Regions from separate parts of the Moritella sp. Urea-trap-13 genome, predicted to be linked through region 2. Evidence: predicted binding sites of a transcription regulator. Region 2 holds the regulator's gene; the other holds the start of a gene.

Region 1 (8,059 bases), on a different contig from region 2:
ATTAATTGTAGACCAAGGTTCGAAGATGCCCGACACGAATTTCTTATAAGCCACGTTAATCTAGCGCTCCTGCTTGAACATTTAATTAATAATCTTTTGATAAATCCCTAATCACTTGCATGCAAAAAAACACATGCCTAGAATACGCCCTCTTTGTGATATCCCAGTAGCAGCACAATCTTCTCGCCTATACTTGCCACTTTTTGGAGACTTCTTGTTTAAACGAATTTACTTACTTTTTCTTGTTTACGCTCCAATGATGGCGAATGCAGACCCACTCATTAAATATCAGCATTTACCTACAGATGCGACAGAGATGCCTTTTTTTTCAACAGAGCAACAAGCGCAACAACGCACCGTTGAATATAACAATGCGATTGATGAGATTGATACAGCACTCGAGCAGTGTGAATCAGCAGAATGTGACACCTTGAAACAACGCCAAAGTGATCTTGAATATGCCATTGATGATCACCAAGAAAAAAATGGTGCGTCAATCACGTCTTGGTTAGGCGGGCCTGCTTATACACCAGAAGTCGGTTTAATGGTTGCCGCAGGTGGGTTATTTTCATTTAGTACTGCTCGCGAGCAACAAGCACTGCAACGTTCAAGCGTATCTTTATTTGTTGTAGGTACTCAAGGTGATGCAGGGGTTGGTTACGGTATCCGCTCTAAGCAAAACTTGTTTTTCGACAATAATGATACGCGCTTTACAGGTACGCTGACATTCAGTGATGATGCCGAAAATTACTGGGGCGTTGGTTACGACAAGGGCAAAGCACAAGATGCGTCTGCGGATACCTTGATGCGTAATACCGCGTTAACTTATGACGCTAATCTAGCTTTTAAAAATGATTACGGTTTCTATTTTGGCCCCGCTTTAAGATTGAAATATTACCAAGCGGATGAAAACGACATTCCGCTGACAGCACAACAAGATGACGATTTTAACGAATTTAAAGACAAACCGTTATCCATAGGCCTAGGGATCACATTAAATTATGATAGCCGGGATGTGACAGTTAACGCATGGCAAGGTCAATACTTCAATTTTGAATACATTAATTATGGCTCGAATATCGGCAGCGACAATGATTATCAAAAAGTGCTGATCGATTATCGTTATTACCACAGCTTTAAGCCAGGTCGTGTCATCGCATTTTACAATGCACTACAGTGGAGTGATGGTGACGTGCCGTTTTACGATATGCCCACACTTGGTGGCAGCTTTTCACTTCGCGGCTTATACGCTGGTCGATTTAGAGATAACAACGCAATTGAACATACCGCTGAATATCGCCACACATTCTTACGTGATAACGGTAATTTATCTGCTCACGGCATGACGGTATGGACAGGTATAGGCTCTGTTGCAGGTGATACAGATACTGACAGTAACCGTTTGTATGAAGATTTATTGTATAGCTACGGGTTTGGCTATCGCTATGAATTACAGCCGAGAATGAATGTACGCATAGACTTCGGATTCAGTGCTGATGACAGTGGCTTTTTTCTGACTTTTACTGAAGCATTTTAATCACGACAGGCACTTTATACGACAGGCTTACCTGTGACAGCAGTGACTGGCTAATAACAATCAATATAGATATTTAAAATATTAATATTTTGGACTTTTCAATACGATGAAACGAATAATACTTACTTTATTAGCGGCTTTAACAGCTCCACTCACTTTTGCAAACAATACCAATTCTGTGGCACAAGCTGATACAGCAAGCAGTAATGCGTTATTCCCACCGTTATTTGAACTGCAAGATAACACTATATTTGGTTTACCGTCTCTTATGTCTCAATATATATCTCAAGAGCAAAATGCAGCATTCCTAACACAGGAGGACACTGAGAGCGAAATATCAAAATTAGAACTTTCAATAGCGGATAAAAAAACAACTTATCCAGCGAAGAAATGGGAACACGCTTTACCATTTTTTGCCGAAGACGTCATCATGAATGATTATGACTTACCATTGCCATTTGGTATCAGTATTATTTATGCCAATGTGCAACAGGATATGACTCTGACTGATTTATCGGTTGGTTACGGTGGAGGGCAAAAGTATGATATCGATTTCGTTTCGTTTGATAACACCGAGTCCAATACCCACACGCCACAGTTAAAGTTAGATGCTTGGGTATTACCATTCATGAATGTATTTGCCACAGTAGGTAAATTAACAGGAACGGTCGGCATTAACTTTGCCATTGACGGTAATCAAGCATTAGCACAATTAGGTTCGGATTGTTCATCAAAGCGAAAACCACCAGAATGCTACCTGCTGACAGATCAACGCCTTGAAGTCGAAGACATTGAAGCTAGCCTAACCGGGATGTCTTACGGTGCGGGTATGATGTTTGTCGGCGGCTGGAACAGTTATTTTATTTCCGTCCCAATCACTTTCACTTGGACCGATATGGACCGCAGTGACACCGATGGCTATGTCGTCAATGTTCTGCCGCGAGTTGGTAAACAATTTCAGTTTAATAACGGCTCAAGCTTATCACTATACGTCGGTACTAGTTATTTAAAAAGCCAGTTAACGCTGTCAGGTTCGCAGCCAATACCAACGACAGACTACAGTATTGATTATAAAGTAGAACAAGAGAACGTCGATAAATGGATGGGGCTGGTCGGCGGAAGTTATAACTTAAGTAAACACTGGATGCTAGCCTTTGAATATGGCGGTATAGGTGGTGCTAGTCGCCAGCAGTTTATTACCAACCTGTCTTATCGTTATTAACTGATTTTTCATTGTTAACTAAATATCAGCATCGACAGACGTAGTAACATGCACTTTTGAATAATAAAAAGCCGCTGTACTTCAACTGTTATTTCAAACTACAGCAAGTAACAGCGGCTTTTTAGTCTTAGCTAAACACTCAAATAAGTTTAAACCTTATTTTGAATTCTGCTCAGCTTTCTTCTTGGCTTTTTCAACACGACGTTCGTCAATGATGTGTTTAATCTCACCACCGATGTGTGACTCGCCACGTTTTTCAGCTAATTCCATTTGACGTTCACGTTCAGCAAAGCGGCTACGTTGCTCGTCTGTCACTTTATCGTGACAACGATGACAGCTAAGGCCCTTCACGTAATGTTCACTTTGCAATTCGTCTTGTGTTAACGGGTAACGACAAGCGAAACACTGGTCACATTCGCCTTGTTCTAAGTCGTGATTCACAGAAACACGGCCATCGAATACAAAGCACTCGCCTTCCCACATGGTTTCTTCTTTTGGCACTTCTTCAAGGTACTTAAGAATACCGCCTTCTAAGTGATAAACCTCGTCAAAACCTTGCTCTTTTAAATAAGCAGTCGATTTTTCACAACGAATACCACCGGTACAATACATAGCAACTTTCTTGTGTTTTTCTTTATCTAAGTTGTTTTTCACATACTCAGGAAATTCACGGAAAGTCGTTGTATTCGGGTTTACTGCGTTTTGGAATGTACCGATTTCAATTTCGTAATCGTTACGAGTATCAATCAAGATTACTTCCGGATCTGAAATAAGTGCATTCCAATCTTTCGGTTGCACATAAGTACCGACCACTTGGTTAGGGTCAATCCCTTCAACGCCCATAGTCACGATCTCTTTTTTCAACTTAACCTTAGTACGCAAGAACGGGTTCTCATCGTTATAAGATTGCTTGAAAGAGATTTCGCCCAGGCTTGGGTCTTGAGATAAAAAACTTAATACTGCATCAATACCAGCTTGTGGCCCAGCAATAGTACCGTTGATACCCTCGGCCGCTAATAACAGCGTACCGCGAACATCTTGGCTTTCCATTTTTGCTAATAAAGGCGCGCGTAATGCTTCGAAGTTTTCTAAACGTACGAATTTGTATAATGCACAAACTGTAATTTGAGCGGTATTATTGGTCGTAATTGGTGCTGACATTTGGTTATTCCCCATTGAGCTAACTGGAACGTAAATCCAGCGCTGTAGATTAAGGCGGCGATGGTAACAGAAATGCGATATTGCGACCAGTGAAATTGATCTAGGTCAAAATGTAATCCCAACACAACCGTTCAAAACAGTAAAACCTATACCTTAGAGGTATACATGGCACGGTTATTGAACAACTCATTATAAGATTCGCTCATTCAGGATGGTTTTTATGATGACAAACCCGCTATTAGCAGCATTCATTAAGCGTAATATGCTCGATACATCTTATTTAGCAAATGCGACAAAATGGTACACGACGCTCATATCGGCGATCAGAGCGCACCAATACAGTGCGAAAGACCACGCTATTACTAACATAGAAACTAGTCATCACAATCAAGCACCTGTTTTAGTTGGTATTAATGGTTGCCAGGGCTCTGGTAAATCAACGCTCGCTGATTATCTTGCGACCTATTTAACCAGCGAATATAAAATGAATGTCGCCGTACTGTCTTTGGATGATTTTTATTATAGCCACCAGCAACGTAAAAAATTGTCAGTACACGAGCACCATTTATTACAAACCCGTGGCGTACCCGGCACCCATAATTTATCGCTGGCACACGATATATTAGATAAACTGCAATCGGCGACTAACCTCTCATCGCCCGTTGCGTTGCCGCGGTTTGATAAAACCACCGATAACCCTTACCCAGAATCAGCATGGCCAGTGATTCACGGTATTGTCGATGTGATTATCTTAGAAGGTTGGTGTTTAGGCGTGCAGCCACAGACAGATGAAGCCCTGCTAGAGCCAGTCAATAACCTTGAAGCGACAAAAGATAAACACGGTATTTGGCGTCGTTATGTGAACGATCAAATAAAGTATCATTATGCTGATCTTTATAAACGGTTAGATATGTTAGTCATGCTAAAAGCACCTAGTTTTGATACTGTTTTTCAATGGCGATTAGAGCAAGAATTAAAATTAAAACAACAGGCGCTAACACTAAGTCCCCCGCTTCAGAGTGTTATGAGTGAATCTGAAGTAAAGTTGTTTACTGCTTATTTTCAACGTCTCACAGCGCATGGGTTAATCACACTACCAAATTTATGTAATTGGGTATTTGAGTTGGATGCTAAGCGTAATATGGTGCATTCATACACCCCGCAATCAATCGAACTTAATCGTTACCCTGCAATATTCACCGATCTTGATGGCACCTTGTTAGATCATGACGACTATAGTTTTACACCCGCTTTAAGTACGCTTGCCGAATTAAAAAACGCAGCAATCCCAGTGATCCCAAATACCAGTAAAACCTATGCTGAACTGCTAGAGCTAAGACATAAGCTTAATTTGAATGGGCCATTTATTGTTGAAAACGGCGCTGCTATTTACATCCCAGTTAACTATTTTAGCCATCAGCCTATCGGCACAATACAACAAGATGGCTACTGGGTTAAATCCCTTGTGCAGTCACGCGCACATTGGTTATCACTATTACAAACAGTGTCCCAACAGCAGTCTGAGTTGTTTACAGGTATGAGCATGATGACGTTTAACGACATCATTAACGCAACGGGGTTGGATGAGGCAAGTGCTGTCCTTGCAAGTCAAAGACAATATGGCGAACCCCTACTCTGGAAAGGTAATGCAGCCCAGAAACAAGTATTCATCCAGCAACTTAAAAAACAAGGCGCAACCATCTTAGAAGGCGGACGTTTCTTGCATGTCTGCGGTGATTGCAACAAAGGCAAAGCGATGGACTGGTTAATGCAGCAATTTAAATTCTTTAACCTACAACAAACGCCCTACTCTATTGCACTCGGCGACGGTAACAATGACATTGCCATGCTAGAAGCTGCGCAATACGCCGCGATTATCTTATCACCAGTACACACACCACCAAAATTAAAACGTAAACAGGGGTTAATCATCAGTAAGCATACCGGACCAACAGGCTGGGCAGAAGTATTATCGACGCTATTACCCAAGCTGTTATCTGAGCGGCTACCAACACGAGTACCAGCATTAAAACTAACAGGCGCTTAGTCAATTCAATACTTAGGCTAAATACTGCAATTCAAATATCAAGGAAGGTTTATCATGGCTGACTTCTATCAAAATGGTGTTATTACAACACTGCATAACCTAAATCAACGTCCATTAGCAGCAATGGAAGCAGAGCTCACTGAGTTTGCTAAATCACGTCCAATGTCGTTAATTCTACCCTCGTTATTCTCAGAGCTAGAAGGTGAAGCACTGCCTAACATCATTAACCATTTACAAGATGTACCGTATTTAAACGAGATTGTTATTGGTCTAGACCGTGCTAATGAAGATCAATATAAACACGCGTTAAAATTCTTTAGCGCTTTACCACAACATCATCGTATTTTATGGAATGACGGTCCTCGCCTGCAAGCTCTCGATGCTGAACTTGCCGAACTTGGTTTGGCGCCAAAAGAGTTAGGTAAAGGACGTAATGTTTGGTATTGCATGGGTTACACACTCGCCTCTGGAAAGTCTGAGTCAGTGGCATTACATGATTGTGACATTCTAACCTATGACAGATCACTGCTCGCACGCTTGATTTACCCTGTGGCAAATCCACAATTTAATTACGAATTCTGCAAAGGCTTTTATGCCCGCGTTGCTGACGGTAAGATCAATGGCCGTGTATCGCGGTTATTAATTACACCATTATTACGCTCACTAAAACGCGTTGTCGGTCATAACGATTACCTTGAATACATGGATAGTTTCCGTTATCCGCTCGCCGGTGAGTTTTCATTTCGCAAAGACGTACTCAACGACATTCGCATTCCCAGTGACTGGGGCTTAGAAATCGGGGTATTGTCCGAAATGCACCGTAACTATTCGCATAATCGATTATGCCAAGCGGATATCGCTGACGTATACGATCATAAACATCAAGACCTGTCGTTAGATAATGAAGATGGTGGTTTATCAAAAATGTCGATTGACATAACCAAGGCATTCTTCCGTAAATTAGCCACGCAAGGCCATACTTTCACCAACGAAAATTTCCGTACTATCAAAGCCACTTATTACCGTATCGCCTTAGATTTTGTTGAAACCTATTATAACGATGCGGTGATGAACGGCCTGACACTGGATATCCACGCCGAAGAAAAAGCGGTTGAAATGTTTGCCCAGAACATCATGACTGCCGGACAGAACTTCCTCGAGAACCCAATGGAAAAACCATTTATGCCCAGTTGGAACCGCGTTATCTCAGCAATGCCCGATGTATTGGAGCGCCTTAAAGAAGCCGTCGAGTTAGATAGAGCTGAATTTATCTCTCAATCATAGCGGATCAACTTATAAAATGGATGGTGACGATGTTAAATCCAAAAATTGACTTACAATTGCAGTTACAGCAACGCTTAGCACAACAGCTCAGTACTATTTATGCTGATATTAATTTGCCCATATCAATTGCCAGTTTAGTCGCAGAGTTAATGTCGACGATGCGACTAACAGAGCAGTTGCATACACCGACACCACAAGTGAATCATTGGTCAGAAAAAGACACCATCTTAATTACCTACGGCGACAGTATTGTTCATTCCGATGAAAAACCGTTACAAACACTGCATCACTTTCTCCAGCATTACTGTGCGGATACGATCAACAGTGTCCACATACTGCCTTTCTTTCCGTACAGCAGTGATGATGGTTTTTCGGTTATTGACTACGCCAGTGTTAACGAGGCCTTGGGTGATTGGAGTGATATAAAGCAGATAGCCCAAAGCCATCACCTTATGTCCGACTTAGTGATCAACCATTGCTCTAGCCGGAGTAAATGGTTTGATAATTTCATTCGCGGTGAAGGCACTGGTCATGATTATTTTTACACGGCTACCACCTATGCTAATTCGGCATATTCCAACGCCTGCGATACCATAACGCGTAGTGATGACAGTATAGAAGCCGTTGTCAGGCCGCGTACTTCGCCTTTGTTTCGGTCAACAACAACCGCCTCGGGAAAACAGCAAGTATGGTGCACATTTAGTCACGACCAAGTCGACCTTGATTTTACCAATCCCAAGGTACTCATCAACTTCGTGTCCATCATTCGTCAATACCTAGACAATGGTATCAAAATATTCCGCCTCGA
Region 2 (8,059 bases):
GCATCAGAAGCGTATTTAATTGAGAATGGTAAAATTACTACGCCAATTAAAGGCGCAACCTTGATCGGTAATGGTCATGATGCGATGCAAGATATCTCTATGGTCGGTAATGATCTGCAGTTAGATAAGGGTGTCGGTATCTGTGGTAAAGAAGGCCAGAGTATACCTGTTGGTGTTGGTCAGCCAACATTGAAATTAAACAGCATGACAGTCGGTGGCACTGGTAGCTAATTATGTTGCTCGACATAAAAAATGTCACGACTAACAAATAGCAGATAAAAATAAAGCCCTAGCAAGTATGTGATCACTTGTTAGGGCTTTATTGTTTGTACTGGTTAAATATTAAATGTGCCGAGATGGCTGATTAATATTATATACCGGCAATTTCACGTAGATGTTTAAAGATTTCTTTGCTTGGTTTCGCTGCTTTAAGCGGCTTTTCAGCTTTAAGTTCTTTATTCACTTGGCGAATAAGTAGACGTAATTTCTGACGGTCAGCATTTGGATAGGTTTCCAGTAATGTTGAGATCGCAGTATCACCACCGGCAATTAAGTTATCACGTACCATTTCTAGTTTTGCTAACTCAACCGTTGCTTGGTTGTACTTATTGGTGATCTTATCGTATGCCGCTTGGATTGGCTCAAGACCATCGCTGCGCATGATTTTGCACATGTACGATAGATGTCTGCTGTAAGCATCAGTACGTACAACAATTTTTCTTGCTGTGACGATTGCTGCAAGCATCTCTTCTGAAAAACCCATCTTGGCAATTTCAGCTTTACTGAGTAAAGCGATAGCGCCAGCGAGTTTCAGAGTCTTGGCAATTTCAATTTTGTTTTCTGCACGACTTTGATATAACTCGTCGTCTTCAGCGCGTCGGTAAGACTTTTCACTGGTAATATTTCGTTCTTTTACGCTCATAATATTCTTTTTCAAAACGATTGATATGTTAATTGTATCAGTTTATTGCTAATTGCGCAGTTGCTGGAGGAATTTTTATCGCATCATGGTATGCTAAATCCAGTATAACTAATAGAAACGAGCCCATGAACTTAAAACAGCAAATTACATTAGAACAAAATAAATTGGAATTAGCCGTTACTCAAGCACTCGAAATCGCCAAAAAAGCGGGCGCGAGTGACGCTGAAGTAGCTATTTCACGACAAACGGGTTTGTCTGTGAGTACGCGCATGGGTGAAGTTGAAAATGTTGAGTTCAACCACGATGGCGCGTTAGGTATCTGTGTATACCGTGGCCAACGTAAAGGTAATGCATCAACTTCTGATTTAAGTGAAGCCGCAATTCAAAGCACGGTTGCCGCGGCGTTAGATATCGCCTTACATACTGCTGAAGATGAGTTTGCTGGTTTGGCCGATCGTGAGCTGATGGAGTTTGCCCCGGCAGACTTAGATTTATGCCACCCGATTGAAATTAAGCCTGAGTATGCCATTGAGCAAGCGTGTCTAACTGAACGTCTAGCGTTAGCGCAAGATCCTCGTATTGTGAACAGTGAAGGTGCGTTTACCAGCCACACTAGTATTAAAGTGTATGGTAATAGTCATGGTCTAGTGAATGGTTATGCGAGTACCCGCCATAGCATGAGCTCAGTACTTATTGCTGAAGAGAACGGTGCAATGGAACGTGATTACGGCTACTCAATGGCTCGTGACGCAAGTAAATTGTGGACACCTGAACAGATAGCTACAGAAGCGGTTAATCGCACTGTAGACCGTCTAGGTGCGCGTAAAATTGATACTTGTAATGTCCCGGTGATTTTTCATCACGATGTTGCCAGTAGTTTAATGGGTCAATTAGTGATGGGCATCAGTGGCGGTAGCTTATACCGTAAATCATCATTTTTATTGGACAAGCTTGGTGAACAGATTTTCCCTGAGTGGTTGAATATCCAAGAACGCCCGCATATTAGAGGTGGCTTAGCATCCTCTATGTATGACGCTGAAGGCGTGCGTACTAAAGATTTGAATGTGGTAGAGCAAGGTATCTTAAAGAGTTACCTACTAACCAGTTATAGCGGCCGTAAATTAGGCATGCAAACAACCGGTCATGCTGGTGGTATCCATAACTGGAATGTCACTGGTAAAGGCGAAACATTAGGCCAGCTTTGTCGTCAAATGGGCACGGGCTTGTTAGTGACGGAATTAATGGGTCAAGGCGTTAATATTGTCACCGGTGACTATAGCCGTGGCGCGTCGGGTTTCTGGGTTGAAAATGGTGAACTGCAATATCCAGTACACGAGATCACCATCGCTGGTAACTTAACGGATATGTTCAAAAACATCGTTGCTGTGGGTAACGATATAGATGTGCGTAGCAGTATTTTAATGGGTTCTACACTGTTAGAGTCAATGCAGATTGCAGGTAATTAATTGCTGCTCGCCAGTGATATAGCCTAAACATTGCGTTAAAGATACAACAAAGCCTGTGTAATGATGACACAGGCTTTTTGCGTTATGGGCTTTTGCTTTGACTCGGACGGTTAACCGTAAACCAGTGTTGCCATGCCTAAGAAGGCAAATAAACCGACTACATCGGTAACTGTGGTGAGAGCCATACCGCCTGCTAATGCCGGGTCTATATTGTATTTTTTCATCACCAGTGGGATCACCACACCAGCCAGTCCGCCCATCGCCATATTAATAAACATCGCCCCACCAATGATCAGGCCCAGTGACGGGTCGCCTTTCCATAGCGAGACAATGATAGCGATAGAGATGGCCCAAATGGCGCCATTAAGAGCCCCAACCATGGCCTCTTTACCTATTAACCAACGGCTATTATCTTCGTTAATATGACCAACGGCCATACCACGAATCACCAGCGCTAAAGTTTGATTACCGGCAATACCACCCATGCTTGGTACTATGGTCATTAAAATAGCTAAGGTCGCTAATTGTTCTAAAGTGGCTTCAAACATATTCGATACGGATGCGGCGGTCAGTGCGGCAATTAGGTTAACCCCAAGCCAGAGTGTGCGGCGTTTGGTACTTTGTATCACGGGAGCGAAGGTATCTTCATCATCATCCATACCGGCCATGCCCATCATGTCATGCTCGGCATTTTCACGAATAATATCAACCACGTCATCAATAGTAATACGACCAAGCAGTTTCCCCGAATCATCAATGACAGGTGCAGAGATCCAATTATGACGCTCAAACAACTTGGCGACTTCGGAGGTATCCATATTGGCTGGTAATGTTTCAGCTTGGCGATCCATGATGGTATCGACCACACTGTTTAGATCTGTGGTGAGTAGCATCGCCAAAGATACATCACCCATTAAGCGATTATCTTTATCCACCACGTATAATGTATCGGTTGCTTCTGGTAGTTCTCCGCGTAAACGGATATAGCGTAAAATAACATCGACAGTGACATCTGGACGAAAAGTGATGGTATCAGTGTCCATGATACTGCCCGCAGTGTCTTCCGGATAGGCCATTGCCGCTTCTAGGCGATGGCGATCTTGGGTATCCATTTTCGAGATAACTTCTTGATAGATGCTATCTGGTAGACTACGGAGAATATTAGCCAAATCATCGGAATCTAAACCTTCAGTCGCTGCGACAAGCGATTCGGTATCCATGAGTTTGAGAATACTGGTTTTAGCATCTTCGTTGAGCTCGTCAAGGATCTCACCTTGCATTTCAGAATCGGTTAATCGCCATAGCAGTTTACGGCCTGCTGGTGGCGATGATTCGAGTAATAATGCGATATCACAAGGGGGGATCTGGTAGAGCATTCGTTTAACGTGAACAAACATACCACTATCAAGTGCTTCATTCAGTTCGCTTAAACGTAGGTGTGTGCTTTCATGCTCCATTTTTTCTGGCATATGTCGTCCCCATTCTTATTCTTTTGCTGCAAGACCTTGCTCGCAGGTGCTGCGCAATTCTAGCTTAATCTATATTTATAATCAGCATTAACAAGCGATACCATAAAATATAATAATAATTAACGGTATCGTTTTGTTAATGCTGAGAGTATTTAGCTAATTTTATGTTTGTTTTTTTCTAACGTTTGGTGACGCGTTTGTACTACTCGGTCTTGTAACTTAAAGCTTTTAGCGAGTTGTTCAGCGATGAATACTGAACGATGTTGACCGCCAGTACAGCCAATCGCAACGGTGACATAGCTGCGGTTATTTTTTTCTAATAGCGGTAACCAGGTGGTTAATAAGTTTTCAATTTGCATCGTAAAGCTCATTACCTCTGGTTGCTGACTGAGGTAATTAATCACCGGCTCATCGAGACCTGTGTAAGGTTTTAACTCTGGGATCCAATGTGGATTTGGCAAAAATCGTACATCAAAGACATAATCTGCATCCATAGGCAGGCCATGTTTAAAACCAAATGATTGAAAAACTAGGACTAATTGATTGTTTTTCTTGCCTAAAATACGCTCTTTTATTTGTTCGCTGAGCTCATGAATATTTAATTCAGAAGTATCGATTTTTAAATCAGCATGCAAAGCGATAGGACGTAATCGTTTTTCTTCTATTTCAATTGCTTGAGATAATGACAGCTCATCTTTGGTTAATGGATGCAGTCGTCTTGTTTCGCTATAACGCTTAATAAGCACTGATTTATTGGCATCAAGGAATAAACTGGTTAGTTCGGTGCTGGCTTTTAGCTCCGTAATGATGTCATTTAATTCTTGCTTATCAGTCGGTAGATTACGCACATCAATGCTGACTGCCATTTTTTCAGTTTTGGCATTTAAGGTTTGTAGTAGCTGTGGGAGTAAGGTGACTGGCAGGTTGTCTACGCAATAGTAGCCTAAATCTTCAAGTACCCGTAATGCAATTGATTTACCGGATCCTGATTGGCCGCTGACTATAATTAATTTCATATTTCATCCTCACATCTGCGCAGTTCATACACCATGACCTGAGCCAAAATTAGTTTGCTAATTTTAAACTCATGACGATATATAATAATGGGCTCATTATCCCGCAATTGATGTGGATATGATATGTTTTAATTATGGCAGGAGCATGAATACCTAAAGGAAAAATAGTTTTCCTTTAGGTTATTTGTTGTGGGACTAAAACTAATGGCGGATTAATTTTTCTTTATGCTTAATTACTTGGCGATCAAGTTTATCCATTAAGCCATCAATGGCTGCATACATATCGTTATGTTCATGTACGGCAAAGATTTCACCCCCGCTTAACTGTATTTTTGCTTCTGCAACTTGGAGTAGTTTTTCGACATTTAAGATCACATGGATATTGTTAATGTGATCGAAATGTCGTTCTAATTTGGAAAACTTGCTGTCAACGTAATCTTTCAGTGAATCTGTAATGTCTACATGTCTACCTGTTAAATTAATTTGCATATACGTCTCCCTTATGAAGGTTAGGTGAGTCCTATAACAGACTCTTGCGCTGATTCGATGGCGGTATACTCAGTGCTTCTCGGTACTTTGCAATAGTACGTCGAGCCACCTTGATACCTTGATCAGCAAGTAAATCAGCAATCTTGCTGTCACTTAATGGTTTGCTGACATTTTCTGCCGCGACCAATTTCTTAATTAATGCCCGGATGGCGGTTGATGAACACTCGCCGCCGTTATCTGTGCTTACATGACTTGAAAAGAAAAATTTCAATTCAAAAATACCACGTGGCGTGTGCATAAATTTCTGCGTCGTTACCCGTGAAATAGTTGATTCATGCATTTCAACTTCTTCGGCAATATCGTTGAGTACCATCGGCTTCATGGCTTCATCGCCATACTCAAAGAAATCAACCTGTCGTTGTACAATACTTTTTGTCACTTTTAGCAAGGTGTCATTACGACTTTCTAAACTTTTAATAAACCACTTAGCTTCCTGTACGTGGGTACGTACAAATTGCCCATCGCTACTGTTGCGGTTACCCGTCGAAAGATTAGAATATTCATTGTTCACTTTTAATCTTGGCACAATGTCAGGATTTAACGCTACTACCCACTGATTATTTTTTTTCTTTACTAACACGTCGGGAATAACGTAGAGGCCTTCCGTTTGATCAATAACATTACCTGGTCTTGGCTCCAAGCTCTGAATTAATTGCATGATCTCTTTAAGCTGTGGCTCTTTTAATTTTGTTTTACGGCTTAATTGACGGTAGTCGCGATTACCCAATAAATCCATATGAGAGTGAATTATTTGCTGACATTCGCTTAACCAAGGGGTATTTTTAGGTAAATGTTGGAGTTGGATCAATAAACATTCTTGCAGTGAGCGTGCTGCGACACCGATGGGGTCAAAGTGCTGAATGCGTTTTAGCACCGCTTCGACTTCATCTAATTCAATTTTTTCGTCGTTGTTATCATCAACTTCTTGGTGATCGATATCAACGCTATTAAGGATCTCTTCGCAGCTTTGGTTAAGGTAACCATGGTCATCAATACCATCAATAATGGCGATGGCAATAGCGCGGTCGATATCAGAAAATGGGGTTAACTCCATTTGCCACATCAAGTGCTCGTATAAACCTTCGCTGGTTTCACCTTGGTAAACTTGATCAAGTCCATCAATACCGGCACTACCGCTACTGTGGTTTTGTATTTGTGGGGTGTAGACATCATCCCAATTACTGTCATTGGGTAATTCATCTTGGATAGAGTCGCTGTTAAGCGCATCGCCAACTTCAATTTGACTGCTATCGGTCAGCGCAGCATCGTTATCGATGTCCTGACTATTGCCATCATGATCAGTATTACTCTCTGCATCGTTAGAAAGCGATTCATGGGGATCTTCTTGTTCTAGTAGTGGATTGCTATCTAGCGCTTCTTGAATCTCTTGCTGTAACTCCAAGGTCGATAATTGTAATAACCGAATCGCTTGTTGTAACTGTGGCGTCATTGCCAGAGATTGACTCATCCTAAGTTGTAATGATGGCTTCATCTAACGACTACTCTCTCTTCCTTAATGCGGCTAAGTATCAATATCAAACTATAGTCGGAATTGATCTCCAAGATATACTTCTTTCACTTTTTCGTTAGATAAAATCTCTTCGGAAGTACCTGATGCGATCAAATGTCCATGACTAACAATATAAGAGTGTTCACATACATCGAGCGTCTCACGTACGTTATGGTCGGTAATTAATACCCCTAAACCACGATCACGCAGGTGCTGAATAATTTTTTTAATATCACCAACCGAGATCGGATCAACACCGGCAAACGGTTCATCTAATAAAATAAACTTAGGATCAGCTGCCAATGCGCGGGCAATCTCAACGCGGCGGCGTTCACCACCGGATAAACTCATGCCTAAACTGTCGCGAATATGGGTGATATGAAATTCTTCTAGTAACTCTTCTAACTTTTCTTCGCGTTCAAAACGACTGAGTTCTGGACGTAACTCTAAGATGGCCATGATATTTTTAGTCACTGATAGGCGACGAAAAATGGAGGCTTCTTGCGGTAAATAACCAATACCTTGCTGTGCTCGAATATGCATTGGCTCATGCGTTAATTCTTGGTCATCAATGAAGATTTGTCCATGATCTCGTTTAACTAAGCCAACCACCATGTAGAAGGTGGTGGTTTTACCTGCGCCATTGGGCCCAAGCAAACCAACAATTTGGCCTGATTCAACTTCGAGACTCACATCTGAAACAACTTTTCGTTTGTTGTAACTTTTTGCTAAGTGTGATGCTTTTAAACGCGCCATATGAATTTATTTACTCTACTTAGTTTTAGTGTCTTCAGGAGTGAAAATGGTGATCACTCGATCTGATTCATTATTACCGCTCTCGGCTATCATTTCTTGTTTATCAATTTGGTAGATGATCTTGTTACCTTTGACTTCACTATCAGCCTGACGTAAACGTGCATTTATTGTTAATGTTAAACGCTTTTTACCCAGTTCGTAACGGATCTCATTCGACTCAGCATTAATCTTTTTGCCGTCATCAAGCTCTTGATAAAAAGTGGCGACGTTACCTGTGGCTATCATTACTTCTGTACCTTTACCACCCGGACTTAATACCGTTAGCTTATCAGCATGAATTAATATAGTCCCTTGAGTCACTACCACATTAT

The links. The regulator sigma-54, encoded in region 2, starts transcription at its own class of promoters, with help from an activator protein. The targets are predictions, from matches to a motif close to GTTGGCACGNNNNTNGNNT.
Region 1: a site for sigma-54 is predicted at 4,085-4,103, ahead of CXF93_RS08735 (HAD-IIB family hydrolase). Genes of this name have one in related genera too.

Annotation. Positions count from the first base shown of each region.
Region 1 is NZ_PJCA01000031.1:149,739-157,797, reverse strand. Features, by position in the region: gene CXF93_RS08750 (BamA/TamA family outer membrane protein) at 215-1,537, shown strand; gene CXF93_RS08745 (hypothetical protein) at 1,644-2,759, shown strand; gene CXF93_RS08740 (rhodanese-related sulfurtransferase) at 2,916-3,920, opposite strand; gene CXF93_RS08735 (HAD-IIB family hydrolase) at 4,141-5,967, shown strand; gene CXF93_RS08730 (glycosyl transferase) at 6,022-7,251, shown strand; gene CXF93_RS08725 (sugar phosphorylase) at 7,281-8,059, shown strand, end outside.
Region 2 is NZ_PJCA01000039.1:289,973-298,031, reverse strand. Features, by position in the region: gene tldD (metalloprotease TldD) at 1-231, shown strand, start outside; gene yjgA (ribosome biogenesis factor YjgA) at 371-922, opposite strand; gene pmbA (metalloprotease PmbA) at 1,048-2,388, shown strand; gene mgtE (magnesium transporter) at 2,499-3,857, opposite strand; gene rapZ (RNase adapter RapZ) at 4,010-4,873, opposite strand; gene hpf (ribosome hibernation promoting factor) at 5,075-5,362, opposite strand; gene CXF93_RS20235 (RNA polymerase factor sigma-54) at 5,394-6,914, opposite strand; gene lptB (LPS export ABC transporter ATP-binding protein) at 6,963-7,688, opposite strand; gene lptA (lipopolysaccharide transport periplasmic protein LptA) at 7,704-8,059, opposite strand, start outside.